One region of the Magnetovibrio massiliensis genome, then DNA from elsewhere that is predicted to be linked to it. Evidence: predicted binding sites of a transcription regulator. Region 1 holds the regulator's gene; the other holds the start of a gene.
What was found. Region 1 encodes HrcA, which represses chaperone genes, less so after heat shock. Its sites were predicted from a motif close to GTTAGCACTCNCCNNNGGNGAGTGCTAAC; they were not measured.
Positions count from the first base shown of each region.

Region 2: a site for HrcA is predicted at 5,708-5,736, ahead of V5T82_RS17330 (co-chaperone GroES). Genes of this name have one in related genera too.

Region 1 covers NZ_JBAHUR010000001.1:155,842-163,915, reverse strand. The annotation lists gene dnaK (molecular chaperone DnaK) at 1-1,279, opposite strand, end outside; gene V5T82_RS00840 (nucleotide exchange factor GrpE) at 1,484-2,221, opposite strand; gene hrcA (heat-inducible transcriptional repressor HrcA) at 2,343-3,377, opposite strand; gene rph (ribonuclease PH) at 3,489-4,208, shown strand; gene rdgB (RdgB/HAM1 family non-canonical purine NTP pyrophosphatase) at 4,214-4,822, shown strand; gene V5T82_RS00820 (hypothetical protein) at 4,819-5,307, opposite strand; gene hemW (radical SAM family heme chaperone HemW) at 5,442-6,686, shown strand; gene V5T82_RS00810 (penicillin-binding protein activator) at 6,708-8,074, opposite strand, start outside.
Region 2 covers NZ_JBAHUR010000021.1:16,786-24,859, forward strand. The annotation lists gene V5T82_RS17310 (ATP-dependent DNA helicase) at 1-833, shown strand, start outside; gene V5T82_RS17315 (hypothetical protein) at 890-1,321, shown strand; gene V5T82_RS17320 (sulfotransferase) at 1,603-3,453, opposite strand; gene groL (chaperonin GroEL) at 3,591-5,255, opposite strand; gene V5T82_RS17330 (co-chaperone GroES) at 5,331-5,645, opposite strand; gene V5T82_RS17335 (ArnT family glycosyltransferase) at 5,833-7,527, opposite strand; gene V5T82_RS17340 (TVP38/TMEM64 family protein) at 7,557-8,074, opposite strand, start outside.

The DNA.
Region 1 (8,074 bases):
TGTCTTCTGCGGTGGAGAAGACTTGAGACTTGCGGGTCGGGATCGTGGTGTTGCGATCGATCAAGCGGGTGAACACACCGCCCAGGGTTTCGATGCCCAGCGACAACGGCGTCACGTCCAACAGCAAAACGTCTTTGACGTCGCCTTTCAACACACCGCCTTGGATGGCAGCACCGATGGCCACAACTTCGTCGGGGTTCACACCTTTGTGCGGCTCGCGACCGAAGATGTCTTTGACGACCTCTTGGACTTTCGGCATGCGGGTCATGCCACCAACCAATATCACTTCGTCGATTTCGGACGCTTTGAGGCCGGCGTCTTTCAACGCGGCTTCACAAGGGGCAACCGTGCGTTTGATCAGATCGCCCACCAACGCTTCCAACTTGGCGCGGGTCATTTTCACGTTCAAGTGTTTCGGGCCGGAGGCATCTGCCGTGATGAACGGCAGGTTGACTTCGGTTTGCGTGGAAGACGACAGTTCGATCTTGGCTTTTTCCGCAGCTTCTTTCAGACGCTGCAGGGCCAAGCGGTCTTCGCGCAAGTCGATGCCGTTTTCTTTTTTGAATTCGTCGGCCAAGTATTCGACGATGGAGTGGTCAAAGTCTTCACCGCCCAGGAACGTATCGCCGTTGGTGGACTTCACTTCGAAGACACCGTCGCCGATTTCCAAAATAGAAACGTCAAACGTACCACCGCCCAAGTCATAAACAGCAACCACACCGCCGTCTTTTTTCTCAAGGCCATAAGCCAGAGCCGCAGCGGTCGGTTCGTTGATGATGCGCAGCACTTCCAAACCGGCAATCTTACCGGCGTCTTTGGTGGCTTGGCGCTGGCTGTCGTTGAAGTAAGCCGGAACGGTGATCACGGCTTGCGTGACTTCTGCGCCCAAGTAGCTTTCCGCCGTTTCTTTCATTTTTTGCAAAATGAACGCGGAGACTTCAGACGGGCTGTAATCTTTGCCCTGAGCTTCCACCCATGCGTCACCATTTTTGCCTTCGGTGATGTGATACGGCACCAAACCTTTGTCTTTTTCGGTCAGCGGGTCGTTGTAGCGACGGCCGATCAAACGTTTGATGGCGAACAGGGTGTCCGTGGGGTTGGTGACGGCTTGGCGTTTGGCGGGCTGACCCACCAGGCGTTCACCATCATCTGTGAAGGCGACCATGGACGGCGTGGTGCGCGCGCCCTCGGCATTTTCGATCACTTTCGGATCGGAGCCTTCCATCAAGGACAAACACGAGTTCGTGGTGCCCAAGTCAATACCGATAACTTTGCTCATGTCTTTCAATCTCCGTCTCAGGCGGACTTTAGCGGCCTTATCCTCAAGCTCCGCGTCGGTCCCCTCGGGTTAAAGAGGCTGTCGCCTCAATGGTTAATGTTCAAATGCCCCGTTAAGGGCTTTGGTTGCGAGGTATATAAGCCTGGGATTTGGCCCCCGCAACGCTTGAAATGGCGAAAAACCGGACTAAAGGTCGGGTTTTTCTTAGGTTTCTTGGTCCACTTGCTGACCGGGCTCGGCACCGTCGCCTTCATAAGCCTTTTGGGCATCGTCCGGGGCTTGGTCCAAAGTGTCCGCCTCTGACGCCGCATCCGGGTTTTCCGGTTTCGGGCCACCGGTGGCGACAACCACCTGGGCGGGACGCAACAAACGGTCTTTCAAGGTAAACCCACCGCGCTGAGCGCGCAGGATGGTGCCTTTGGGCACGTCCGGGTTTTCTTCTTGGCTGATCGCTTCGTGCAGATTGTGGTCGAACGTCACGCCATCGGTCTTAATCGGCTTGATGCCGTGGCCTTCAAAGACGTTCAACAGTTCCTTCATGGTCATGTCGATGCCGACACACAGGTTGTTGAGGTTGGAATCCGCATCGCGGGCTTCCTGGGTCACCGCCATGGTCGCCATGGACAAATAATCCGCCACACGCAGCATATCGCGGCCAAAGTTGGTGACCGCGTACTTTTGCGCGTCGGTTTTTTCACGCGCGGCAATGCGGCGCGTGTTTTCGGCTTCCGCCATGGCGCGCAGCAGCTGGTCTTTCAGCTTGGCGATTTCACCTTCCAAATCAAGCTCTTCGGGCTGTTCGGCGGCAGCCTCTTCTTGCGCGTCGGCGATTTCGATCTCGATTTCGCGCGCGGCTTCGGCTTGGGCATCGGCTTGAGCAGCCGCGACCTCTTCCGGCGTTTCCGGAACGTCTTCGGCTGGCACTTCGTGTTCTGTGTTCATCGGGTGTGTTTTCCCACTGATCCTCGGTTGGGAGGTATGTAACCGATTTGACGCACGAATCAACCCGCGAAACGCGGAAAAGTCGTTCTTTTGATATGGAAATGTGACATTCGCCGAGCTTTTAGCCGATCAAGCGGCCCACCATCTTCGCTGTGTAGTCCACCATGGGAATGATTCGGGCGTAATTCATACGCGTCGGACCGATCACGCCGATGGTGCCGATGATGCGTTCTTGGGTGTCGCGATAGGGCCCCACCACCATGGAGCAGCCCGACATGCCAAACAGGTTGTTTTCCGCACCGATAAAAATTTGCACACCGTCGGCGATGTCGGCACTTTCGATGAGCCGCGCCATGGATTCCTTGGTTTCCAGCGCTTCGAACAAAGACCGGATGTGCTCCAAATCCGCAGCGGCGTCCATGTCTTCCAACAAATTCGCCTGTCCGCGCACGATCAGAGAGCTATCCCCGTCCCCGCCCGCCCAAACGGCCAAGCCTTCTTCCACCACTTTGGCGGTGAGCGCGTCCAATTGCGCCTTGTGAGACGTGAGTTCGGCTTGGATCGCCCCAAAGGCTTCGTTCAAGGTCCGCCCCACCAAGCGCGCCGACAAATAATTGGTCGCTTCCACCAAGGCGCTCGGCAAGATGTTGGCGGGCACTTCTATAATGCGGTTTTCCACCACCCCGTTTTCGGTGACCAAGACCACCAAGGCCCGACCCGGCGACAGGCTGACGAATTCAATGTGCTTCAAGGGGGCCTGGGTTTTGGGCGCAACCACCAAGCCCGTCAAATGCGACAGGCCCGACAAGGCTTGGGTGGCATTTTCCAACATCCCCTCGACCGAGGTGCCGGACGCTTTGCACTCCCCCTCGATGGATTGGCGCTCGTCCTTCGTCAGATTGCCCACCTCCAAAATGCCGTCCACATAAAGCTTCAGCCCCAACTCGGTCGGCAGGCGGCCTGCAGATGTGTGCGGTGAACACAACAAGCCCGCGTCTTCCAAGTCCGCCATGACGTTGCGGATGGTCGCGGGCGAGATATCCAGCCCCGACTGACGGCTCAGCGTGCGCGAGCCCACCGGTGCTCCTGTGTCCAGGTAACCGTCGACAATGCGGCGAAAGATTTCGCGGGAGCGTTCGTTGAGTTCGGTGATCATGAACTCCAAGGTAATCACGTGGGCAAATTCCGTCAATTGCGCGCTTGTTCTACGCTCCCAGCCCGTTTAGCTTGGGGGCCAATACATTTTAAAGACTTGAGGATAATTCATATGAGACCCAGCGGCCGCGACTTGGACCAAATGCGCACCGTCACCATTGAACCCGGCTTCGCCAAACACGCCGAAGGTTCGTGCCTGATCAAGTTCGGCGACACCCACGTGTTGTGTGCCGCCACCTTGGAAGAGCGCGTGCCGCCGTGGATCCGGGGTCAGGGCAAAGGCTGGGTCACGGCGGAATACGGCATGCTGCCGCGTGCCACCAATTCGCGCATGAACCGCGAAGCCGCACGCGGCAAACAGTCGGGCCGTACTCAAGAAATTCAACGCCTGATCGGCCGCTCACTGCGCGCCATCACCGATTTGGAAGCCATGGGCGAAATGCAAATCACCGTGGACTGCGACGTCATCCAAGCCGACGGCGGCACGCGCACGGCATCCATCACCGGGGCCTATGTGGCGCTCCACTTGGCGCTGCGCCAAGCGGTGGAACGCGAACTGATTGAAAGTGTGCCCCTGGTCGATCAAGTCGCCGCCGTTTCGTGCGGACTTTACCAAGGCGCGGCTGTTTTGGATCTGGACTATTTGGAAGACAGCGCAGCGGAAGCCGACACCAACTTCGTGCTGACGGGGGCCCAAGGCATCGTCGAAATTCAAGGCACGGCGGAAGACTATCCGTTCTCCGAAGACCAGTTCATGGAGCTCATGAGCCTCGCCAAAAAAGGGGTGAGCGAACTGGTTGAGCTGCAACGCGACGTTTTGGAGCTGGAGTAACCGCAATGCCCCGTAAGTTTGAAGGCGGTAAGCTGGTCATCGCCAGCCACAATCCCGGCAAAGTGCGCGAAATCGGCGAATTGTTGGAACCGTTCGGCGCGGATGTCGTCTCGGTCGGCGAACTGGGCTTGCCCGAACCTGTCGAAGACGGGGAAACCTTCATCGATAACGCACAAATCAAAGCCCTGGCCGCCGCCACCGCTTCGGGTCACGTGGCCTTGGCCGATGACAGCGGGCTTTGCGTGCATGCCCTGGGCGACAACCCCGGTGTCTATTCCGCGCGCTGGGCCGGGCCGGACAAAGATTTTTCCGTCGCCATGGAAAAGGTCGAAACCGCCATCATCGATGCCGGCGCCGAAGACCGCTCCGCCCACTTCGCCTGCGCTTTAACGCTCGCATGGCCGGACGGACACACGGAAAGCTTCGAAGGCCAAGTGCACGGCCACATGACCTGGCCGCCCCGGGGCGAGAAAGGGTTCGGCTACGACCCAACCTTCATCCCCGACGGCTTCGAGACCACATTCGCAGAAATGGAGCCCCAAGCCAAACACGCCATGAGCCACCGCGCCAATGCGTTCAAACTGCTGGTCGCCGCGTGTTTTGAGGACGCTTAACCCCCCGCTGCAGCGACGGCACATTGTCGAATAAAAACGGCGCGCTTAGACCCCGTCATATAGTTGACCGCTTGGCCGCCGCGGCCGCGGCCGACTTGGGACACTTCGTTGGTGATGACACGTAAATCATAGCTGCTGATGCGAAAACGCCGCACCATGTCTTTGGCCCCTTGGCAATCGGCCTGTTGCTCTTTGGTCGCTCGCGCCTGAGCCTTTTGTCCGGTAAAATGGCCGAGCTTTTGATGCGCACATTCGTGGGACAGCCAAAACAGCTGGGTTTGGGTCGAAAACTTTTTCAACACGGTCCTGTTAAACACAATCACCGGACCGTTGATGGTCGTGCGAGCCACGGCGATGTTGTTCAGTGTGACATCTTGCACCAGGCGCACGGTCGTTCCGTTCACAAGGGTGCACGAAAACGACACCGCCTGCGCGCGGCCCGGTGCAAATATGACAAACGCCGTGACACCCAACAAAACAGACAAGGTCCACAAAATCTTCACAGGCCGTGTTTTCTTCCTCTGTTGTGCAATGAAGCAAATGGATCAATACTGTTTTAAAGACGGGGCGTGCCCGCGCCTGTGTCACACGAATTTGATCTGCAAACGTGAAAGTCCATATGGCCAAACGTCCTCCCCCTTTGGTGAGCCCGCCGACAGCTGACAGCTTAGCGCTTTATGTGCACTGGCCCTGGTGCTTGTCCAAATGTCCGTACTGCGATTTCAACTCCCGCGCAAACGTGCCGTCCAGCGTCGATCAGGACCACTATCGCACCGCAATTTTGCAGGATTTAAAACATTACGCAAGCCAAACAAGTAGCCGCACGCTCACATCCGTGTTCTTCGGCGGCGGCACGCCCAGCCTCTTGGACCCCGACACCGTGCACGCAATTTTAGAGACTGCCAGCGATCAATGGGCGGTTGATCCCAGCTGTGAAATCACTTTGGAAGCTAACCCCACATCCGTCGAAGCCGCCAAGTTCCGCGCCTTTCGCGATGCCGGCGTCAATCGCGTTTCGGTTGGGGTACAAGCTCTAAATGATGAAGATTTACAACGCCTTGGCCGCGAACACAGCGTCGAGGAGGCGCTTGGCGCCGTGGATATCGCCCAAGCGGTTTTTGACCGTTACTCTATCGATTTAATCTATGCCCGCCCCGGTCAGGGCGAAGGCGATTGGGCCGATGAGTTGGAGTACGCTTTGGGTTTGGTGACCGATCACATTTCGCTTTATCAACTGACCGTCGAACCCGGAACGGATTTTTTCCGTCAAAACGTTTCGGAAGCGGAAGAAGATATGGCCGCCGACCTTTATCAACTCACCCAAGAGATGTGCGACGCCGACGGTTTGCCGGCCTATGAAGTGTCCAATCACGCCCGTCCGGGTGCAGAAAGCCGCCATAATTTAAGCTATTGGCAAGGTGGTGATTACATCGGTATCGGCCCCGGCGCACACGGTCGGATCACGCAAAATGGCACAACCCATGCCACCCACCAAATCGCCGACCCAGCGCGCTGGCTTGCCAAAGTCGACAGCCAAGGTCACGGCACGGCAAAATCGAGCGAGCTGACACGCTCCGAGCGTGAAGAAGAGCTGATCTTAACCGGCTTGCGCCTATCTGAAGGCCTCAATTCTGAGCAGTTCGAAGCGCAAACCGGAACCCCGTTAATGCAGTGCCTCAATGGCCGCTCTGTCGAAAACCTCAGCAACGCGGGACTTTTGGAGATTTCCAAGCACGGCATTTGCACCACAGATGCCGGCCGCTTGATGCTGAACGGCATCATAGCACAACTGCTGGACGACGGACGCACGGACGATCCCGAACCCGATCCGTTTGCGGGCTTTAGCGGCGGCAAAATGAACTAATTCGATGCCTAACACCCCGCCTTAAAACGCCGTCGGTGCGGGATCGATAATCTTTGCGTCTTTGCGCCGCACCTCCATCACCGCCAGACCGCGCTCGGCCTCGCCGTTTTGATTGAAGCGGAACAAGCCGTCTTTGCCGGAAAATCCACCCACGTCCGCCAACACGTTCGCATCGTATTTGTGCGGGCCCAACAAAACCGCCAAAGCGGTCGCGTCATAGGCCAACGTCGCCAAGCGGTGCGGGCGGTTGCCATACGCGCTGAGATATTCGTCGGAAAATTTCTGGCGGGTGTCGGGATTGGGGGCGGCGTACCAACTGCCCACCAATGCGGGCTCGGCGCCCAGACCTGGCTCGTCAAACTGCCCCGTGCCCATAATTTGCACTTTGTTGGGGTCGATGTCGTAAAACGGCAGCATCGCCGACACCGCGATCAAACGCCGGCCACCGTCGGCCACCAGCAAAGCGTCATAGGGCAGCTCACCGATGGTTTGCAGATTGCCCAAACGCTTCAACGCCAGCTGAGAGACCTCGTCCCCCTTGGCTTTCAAGGCGTTGCGCTGCGCCACCAAAGCGCCGCGGCGTTCGTTATAGTGGGCAATGCGTTTGACCGGCTCGGAAAAGTCCGACAGGTTGGGATCGTAAAACTGGCTTTCAACCACAACGCCGCCCGCTTGCCACACCGCCGCGTTGAACGTCGCCGAAACCTTTTCGCCGTAAGGCCCTTCCGGCGCCAACAAAGCAAACCGTTTCAAGCCCTTGGCGGTGGCGTATTGGACCACGCGTGAAACTTCGTCGCCCGGGAAAAAACCCATGGTGTAAACCCCAGGGCCGACCACGGAACGATCGGATGAAAACGCCATCACCGGCACATTGGCCAGTTGTGCAAGCTCCGTCACCGCGCGCACCGACGGGGCCAACAAGGGCCCGACGATCAGCTGTGCGCCATCGCCAATGGCCAAACGCGCGGCTTCGCGCGCCCCGTCGGGTGTGCCTTGGGTGTCGTGCACCAAGACTTCGAAATCGGTGCCGGCAAAATCGAACAGCGCCATTTGCGCCGCGTTCAACATGGCCGCGCCAACCCGTTGATTAGCACCTGAAAGCGGCAACAACACAGCCACACGCAGCCCGCGCGCCAGGGGCACGGGCGGTGGCTCGACACTTTGGCTCGGTTGAGCCGTGTGCGGGCTCGCGGTCGGCAAGCGCCCAATCAAGTCTTCCAAAGACGGCAGCACCGGCGGGCGGGGATGTGGTTTGGGCTGCTGGGCGCGCGCCACAATTTGCGGGCCGGTGCCCCCAGACGCCGCATATGTTCCGTTCGAAGACGGTGCAGTTTCGGGTTTTGTATTGGCCAGTTGCGGATCGGACCCAGTGGTCTGCTGACACGCCA
Region 2 (8,074 bases), on a different contig from region 1:
GTGTCGAACGCTTTCAAGGGCGCGATTGGGACATTGGCTTGAACCGTCATTGGGTGGATCCCACCAAGCCGTTTGCCGCTGCCATGACGGAGAGCGCGCAGGGTGTGCTGATCACCTCGGCAACGTTGCGCGACGAAGGCGATTGGCCCAACGCCGAAGCCCGCACGGGGTCCAAGCATATGGCGTCGCCGACCATTTATGTGGCACAAAAATCGCCTTTCGATTATGCCAACCAGACCCGCATATTTGTGGTCACTGACATCAACAAAAACAACGCCGATCAAGTTTCGGCGGCGTATCGGGAATTGTTCCTGGCCTCCGGCGGGGGCGGGCTGGGGCTATTTACCGCCATCAACCGTTTGCGCGTGGTGCACGAACGCATCGCACCTGCGTTGGATGAGGAAGGCTTTCCGCTGTATGCCCAGCACATCGATCCCCTCGACGTCGGCACGCTGGTGGACATCTTCAAGGCCGAAACGGATGCGTGTTTGTTGGGCACCGATGCTGTGCGCGATGGGGTGGATGTGCCGGGCAGCTCGCTGAGGCTCATCGTGTTTGACCGCGTGCCCTGGCCGCGTCCGGACATCATCACCAAAGCCCGGCGCGAAGCGTTTGGCGGGCGTGCATACGATGAGATGCTGACACGTTTGAAACTCAAACAAGCGTATGGCCGTTTGGTGCGCAAAAAGGACGATCGCGGTGTTTTTGTCATGCTGGACGGGGCTTTGCCGTCGCGCATCGCCACGGCGTTTCCGGGGGATGTGGAGATCCAACGCGTTGGCCTCAAAGACGCAATTTCGCACACGCAGCAATTTTTATCAGAGTCTTCTTGAACACCCTCAAATCACACCCTACCTGAATAATATCGAGAACATGTCGGGGTGAGTTCATGGGACAGCGCATATCCATCGCAAAAGCCGCAAGAATACTCGGCATTAACCGTCACGAACTGTGTGACCGGATTTGTCATGCCGGGTTTGACGGGTTCGAAGGCGGTGTGGATTTGGACGATCTCAAAAGCATTTCGCCGAAGTTCAACACCGAAGATGTGCGCCTGTCGGAGCGCACCCGCCTGATCCGCCAAACGGCGCGCCGCCGCCAAGCCGTGGCTCCGCCGCGCAAAAACGAGCACGAGCTGCAAGACGATCTCGACAAAATGCACAACAAGTGGCTTTTTGAGCGCAAAAAAGCGCAGGAATACTCCATGTTGTTCGACGCCTTGGTCGATGAGCTCGGCCACTGGCAAGCCTCCCCCGACCCCCACAAATCCAAATTCGCCATCGAATTTTCACACTGGATTTGTGATCAGTTGGATGAGTGAGGATTGATCCCCTGCCTTCGCCGTGGGCGTTTTTTCTTGGGAAATTGCTAAGGACGACAGCCGTGAAAGCCTTCACTCAACCGTCATTCCTGCGCAGGCAGGAATCCATGGGCGACTGCTCCGGAGTGATCGAGAGAAACTCTAAACGGAGACGCCCATAGGCTCCTGCCTGCGCAGGAGTGACGGCGTTTGATTAGATCTAAGTCAATGAAAAAATGTATGTAATTTTGGAAAAAAGCGGGAATCCATCTTCCTGCCTACGCAGGAGCGACGGTTTGAAATTAGTCTTCCAACGCCTCAACCAAAGGCGCCAGCCAGGGCTCGAAGCGTTTCCATTTTTGCACGGAGTCTTTGTAAATGGGCTGGCGCACTTGGGACAGGCTGGCGGTTTTAACGGTGCGGTTGCTTTTGTAAAATTGAAGACAGGCGTCGTCCCAGTCCAACCCAATATGTGAAACCAAAGCGCGCGAGCAGGTGTCTTGGTTGTCGATCAAATCCTCATAATCGACGTGGTAAACAAAGCCAGGCAACACATTTTGCCAGTGCTGCATACAGAGGGTGTACAGCTTGTAATAAGCGCCGATTTCCGCAAGGTCGTAGGAATAGCTGACATCCGTATTGCTGAAAAAGGTTTTATAAAGAGATAGGCCCGTGTCGTAAGGATCACGACGGCAGTGGATCACTTTGGCGTTCGGCAGCATGAGTTTAATCATGCCGATGTTGGCAAAGTTTGCGGGCATCTTATCTGTGATGTGCAAAGCCTCTTCATCGTGTTGGCGGAGCCTGTCGATATAGTCTGCCCCGGCCTGAGCCAGTTTATCTGGGTGTATTTTGCCCGCAGAAAAACCTTCAGAGACATCATGAAAAGAACCGAAGTGGCTTCGGACGACCTCTTCTAAGGCATAGAGTTCGCCTGCACCGAAGACGCTTGGGTGGGCGGATATAATTTGCTCGACCAAAGTTGTGCCTGAGCGGGGCATGCCCACAATGAAGACAGGCGTTGGGTCCGTGCTGCCGGTGTTGGAAAAGGTCTCATGGAACTTTGGCGTGAAGGTCTTTTGGATGGCATTGAGATCATCGAATTGATGTTCAAAATCCAGGTGGAATGTGCCCCGCTTCAGAGCATTGCCTTCGGTATAGAATTGAAAAGAGCGTTCATATTCACCGAGATCCTCATGGACTTTGCCTAAGGCAAAAGAGAGGGCGATTTTATCGTCGAGATCAGCAATTGGCCCGTCGTAGGCGGCTTTCATGGCGCGGACATCCTCGTTTGCGGATGTGACTTTGATGAGCCGTGCCAAGTTCATATGGGCTTTGCCATAATCCGGCTTCAAGCGGATGGCTTCGCGCAGATAGCTTACAGCTTCGTCAATGCGTCCATCGGTTTGGCAAACCTGTCCGAGGGTTGCGTTGGCACCAGACGGGTCAAGGCCCATCTTCAACGCGTTTTTCATCAATGCTTCTGCGATTTCGAGATCGTCGTTGTGCCAGTGGGCGAGGCCTTTGTTGAAATAGGCATTGTGAAAGTCGGGAGAAATCCCAAGAATTTTGTCAAACCACTGGAGGGCTTCGCCGGGTTTGTTTAAGGCGATGAGGCACAGGCCTAAATTGTTCATGGCCGGGACGTGACGCGGGTTCTTTTTCAGAACATCTTGAAAAACGACGCAGGCTTCCTCATCACGCTTTAAATCTTTCAGCACTGTGCCGAGGTTAAAAGCGACTTCAATTTCATGAGGAGCAAACTTGAGGGATGTTTCGAAACAGGTACACGCTTCTTCTTTGCGCCCCAGAGAATTGAGCACGATGCCTTTGTTGCAATGCGCATGGGCGTCGTCGGGTTTGACGCCTAAGGCCTTGCCAATGAGGTCGAGCGCTGCGTCATAATTCCCCGTCGCATGGGCAATCATGCCTAAAAAATTCAGAGCTTGGTGATGATTGGGCTGGGCTTGAAGAATTTGGCGGTAGATGCTTTCGGCGTCTTGCAAACGTCCGGCTTGATGATGCTCAAGCGCAAGCTGTAGGGCTTGGTCAACAGTCACGGTCTGGTTTTGTGGGGACGAAGCTTTGCCGTGCTGTTTCGCTTGTTTCTGAGCGAGCTTCTTTTGACGTCGTTTTTCCGCGCGGTTGACCATGGGGGTGCGAATCTCCTGTGCTTGACGACAGTTTACAGGATTTGCGTACACAGCACACAAAAAGCCCCGCACCAATTGATGCGGGGCTTTTGTTTCGAGCCCAAGTAATGTGGGGGCTCGAGCGTTGGTTGGCTGGCTTAGAAGCCCATGCCGCCCATGCCGCCCATACCACCCATGTCGCCGCCCGGCATGCCGCCAGCCGGAGCCGCGCCGCCGTCTTTTTCCGGCAGTTCGGTGACCATAGCTTCGGTGGTGATCAGCAGACCCGCCACGGATGCAGCGTCCGTCAGAGCAACGCGAACAACCTTGGCCGGATCGATGATGCCAGCTTTGATGAGGTTTTCGAAGGTGCCGGACTGAGCGTTGTAGCCGTGAGCTGTGTCTTTGGATTCCATCAGCTTGCCTGCGATGACAGCGCCATCGGCACCGGCATTTTCAGCGATTTGACGAACCGGAGCTTGAACCGCACGACGCACGATGTCGATGCCGACGTTTTGGTCGGAGTTGTCGCCTTCGAGTTTCGCCAGAGCTTTGCCACCGTACAACAGTGCGGTGCCGCCACCCGGGACGATGCCTTCTTCGACAGCTGCGCGGGTTGCGTGCAGTGCATCGTCAACGCGGTCTTTGCGTTCTTTCACTTCAACTTCGGAACCGCCGCCGACGTGGATCACGGCAACGCCGCCAGCCAATTTGGCCAGACGTTCTTGCAGTTTTTCTTTGTCGTAGTCGGAGGTGGTTTCTTCGGCTTGTGCGCGGATTTGGTTGCAACGCGCTTGGATGCCTTTTTTGGTGCCAGCACCGTCAACGATGGTGGTTTCTTCTTTGGTGATGTTGACGCGTTTACACGTGCCCAGCATGTCCAAAGTGACGTTTTCGAGCTTAATCCCTAAGTCTTCGGAAACCACTTGGCCGTTGGTCAAGATGGCGATGTCTTCCATCATGGCTTTGCGGCGCTCGCCGAAGCCCGGAGCTTTGACAGCAGCCACTTTCAAACCGCCACGCAGTTTGTTGACAACCAACGTTGCCAGCGCTTCGCCTTCGATGTCTTCAGCGATGATCAACAACGGGCGAGAGGATTGAACCACGGCTTCCAAAACCGGCAGCATAGCTTGCAAAGAGGTCAGCTTGCTTTCGTGGATCAGGATGAACGGGTTTTCCATTTCGCAGGTCATTTTTTCGGCGTTGGTCACGAAGTACGGAGACGTGTAACCACGGTCGAACTGCATGCCTTCAACAACGCTGAGTTCCGTGTCCAAGCCTTTGGCTTCTTCAACGGTGATGACACCTTCGTTGCCGACGCGTTCCATGGCTTGAGCGATCATATCGCCAATTTCAGCTTCGCCGTTGGCGGAGATGGTGCCAACCTGTGCAACTTCAGCAGAGGTTTTGACTTTCTTGGAACGTTTGTCGACGTCTTTGATGACAACGTCGACAGCGAGATCGATGCCGCGTTTGAGATCCATCGGGTTCATGCCGGCAGCAACAGCTTTGCAGCCTTCGCGAACGATGGCTTGGGCCAGAACGGTAGCGGTCGTGGTGCCGTCGCCAGCTTCGTCGTTGGTGCGCGAAGCGACTTCTTTGACCATCTGTGCGCCCATGTTTTCGAACTTGTCAGCCAAGTCGATTTCTTTAGCAACAGAGACACCGTCTTTCGTGATGCGCGGTGCGCCAAAAGCTTTGTCCAAAACAACGTTGCGGCCTTTGGGGCCCAGGGTGACTTTTACGGCGTTAGCCAAGGTGTCGACGCCAGCCAGCATACGGGCACGGGCATCAGCACCAAATTTTACGTCTTTAGCAGCCATGGAATATTTCCTTATCTTTGGATTGGCTCAATAAATCGGGTGAAAGAGAAGTGGGGCGGGCAAAGGCCCAGCGCCTTACTTCTTCTTTTTGCCTTTGGCAGTCGTTTCGATGACGCCCAAGATGTCGCTCTCTTTCATAATGAGCAAATCTTCACCACCGAATTTGATTTCGGTGCCGCCCCATTTGCCGAACAAGACGTTGTCGCCTTCTTTCAGTTCGAGCGGAGCAACAGTGCCGTCTTCTTTGTGGATACCGGAGCCAACGGCAACGATCACACCTTCAGACGGTTTTTCTTGAGCGGTATCGGGGATGATGATGCCACCAGCGGTTTTTTCTTCGGTTTCGAGGCGGCGGACAAGCACGCGATCGTGAAGAGGACGGAACTTCATATTGTATTTCCTCCAAAGGAAGTTCTTGAGAAATCGAATGTTTGGGGGGTGATTTTTGGTTTGTTAGCACTCTCCCCAAACGAGTGCCAGGGATTTAAGAGTGCCCACCCCACTCTGTCAACAGGCGGAGCGGCTTTTTTTGAAAAATTCGATGAATTTGGCGAAAAAACCCGAAAATTCAGGTGGTTTAGGGTTGGACGAAGTCTTTAGCGTCCCACACCACCAAGATCTTGGCGCGTTTGGGCAGGGTCAGCACCGGGTCTGGATATTGGGTGATTTCTTTGGGGCTGCGGGTGGCTAGGACGACACCTGTGGGATGTTCAGCGGACCACGCGGGTACATCGCGCATTTCGTTGAAGTTGTCCAACGGCTGAATCAAACGCCCCAGGAACTGAAATTCACCGTGGTATTTGCCGACATAGAGCACCGGGCGGCCTTCATCCTGCCAAGCTTTGATGCGCTTGGCGGCGGGTTGTAGGTTAAACGCAATGTCAAATGCGGGCGCGGCGGTGAAATGCAAGGAAACCATCAGCGCGGTGACGGCGACGGCAATCAGGCGAACTTCGTGAAGCGTGTTGCGCACGCCGATGTTGGAAATGGCAATGGCGCAAAAGAAGCCCACCAGCAGCCACAGGGGCTCTGCCGCGTCAACCCACACGGGCAATGGTTTGGAGAGATACGGTTCAATCCAGTCGTAACTCAGCAAGGCGGCCATTAAGACAAACGCCAGCCCCGCCAAAAACAAGACCGGGACGCGGTGGCGGTTGGGTGTGGGGGCTGCAGGCTCCACACGGATCAGCAAATAAGCCGCAAGCAACGCCAAAGCCGGGAAGATCGGCAACAGGTAGTGGGGCTGTTTGCCGCTGATGGCGGAAAAAATCACAAACGACGCCCCGGCCCAAATCAACAGCACGCGTGCACTGCCGTCATTCCATGCGCTGCGAAGCCCGGTTCGGTTGTTCCAGGCTTTGCGAAAGCCCAAGGCTTTCCACAAACGCGGCCACAAGGTCCAGGGCAACAGCATCAAGGGTAAAATCCAAAGGAACCAATACACCGGGCGTTGGTGGGCAAACGACTTCACCATGCGGTCCGCACTTTGTTTGATGAAGATAGCGTCGCGGTATTCTTCCCCGCCGATGATGGCCGCCGGGATCGCCCAGGCCAACGTGATGCCGGCGCCGATAAAGATAGAAATGAACACACCGCCGTACCATTTGCCCCAGGCCGGGCCGGTTGCTTTGTAGGACAGCATCGGCCCCCACAGTGGGGCCAGCAATGCCAAGGGCAGCGTGTGCACCAAAATAGCCGGACCCTTGGCTAAGCCGCCAATGCCCAGGCCAACGCCTGCGATCAAAATGCCTTTCCAGTAGCCTCGTCCCGCAGCCAGACCTTGCCACGCCATGACATAGCCCAAAACGGCCAAAACGGCGGCGAAGGTGACCATGGTGTCGAACATGGTCATGGAGGCAAAGACGGTCCAATACAGTCCCGTCATCACGATTAAAGCCGCAGCCCAACCGCGCGCGCGTCGCACGTTGCCTAAGACATCGGGCCAAAGAGCGCCAGCCAATTTCACCGTGGACAGAACGCTGGCGAGGCCGAATAGCGGGGCGACCAGGCGGGCCCAGTTTTCCGAAACGCCAAAAATTTTCCAGCCCAAATTCATCAGCCAGAAAAAGAACGGCGGCTTGTGGCTGTAGATTTCACCGTTTTTGGTGGGAACCCAATAATCGCCACTGAGATACATTTCCCACGCGACTGTGACGTAGCGGGTTTCATCAATGGGCAGGAGCGGCCGCAAAATAACGGCGACAGAAACCAGGGCGCACCAAATCAGCGTGGTGAGCCAAGCATCAGAGGGAGTAGATGTATGGAGTTTCAAGGCGGACCCTTAAGTTCGGTTCTTCAGGCTTAGGATTTTGCTTCGTCTTCGTCCGCACCTAGCTCGGCGTCGATTTTACGGCTCAACGACTTGCCATGGCGGAAACGGCGGTAAAGATACACGCCCAAGAGCGCTGACGCTACGAACAAAACGACACTTAATGTAATGCGCAACGCCGGGTCCACGGACACGCCGCTGCCCAAAAGGGCGAAGATCAATGTCTGGGGGAGATATCCCAGGGTGGAACCGCCAAAAAACGGCACGCCGCGAATGCTCGACACGCCTGCGGCTAAGTTCGTGGCGATGTTTGAACCCACAGGCAACATGCGGATCAACAGGGTCATGGAAAATGTGTGGTCGTGCAAAAAATCGTCCAAACGTTTGACCCGTTTGGAAAACTTCTTTTGCAAGGGCGCACGGGCCAGCAGGCGGGCGTAATAAAACGCTCCGATGCAGCCGACGACTGTGCCCAACAAGGCCAAGCTGGTGCCCAGCAAGAAACCAAAGGCATATCCGGCCAAGCCGCTGACCACTTGGCGCGGCAGTC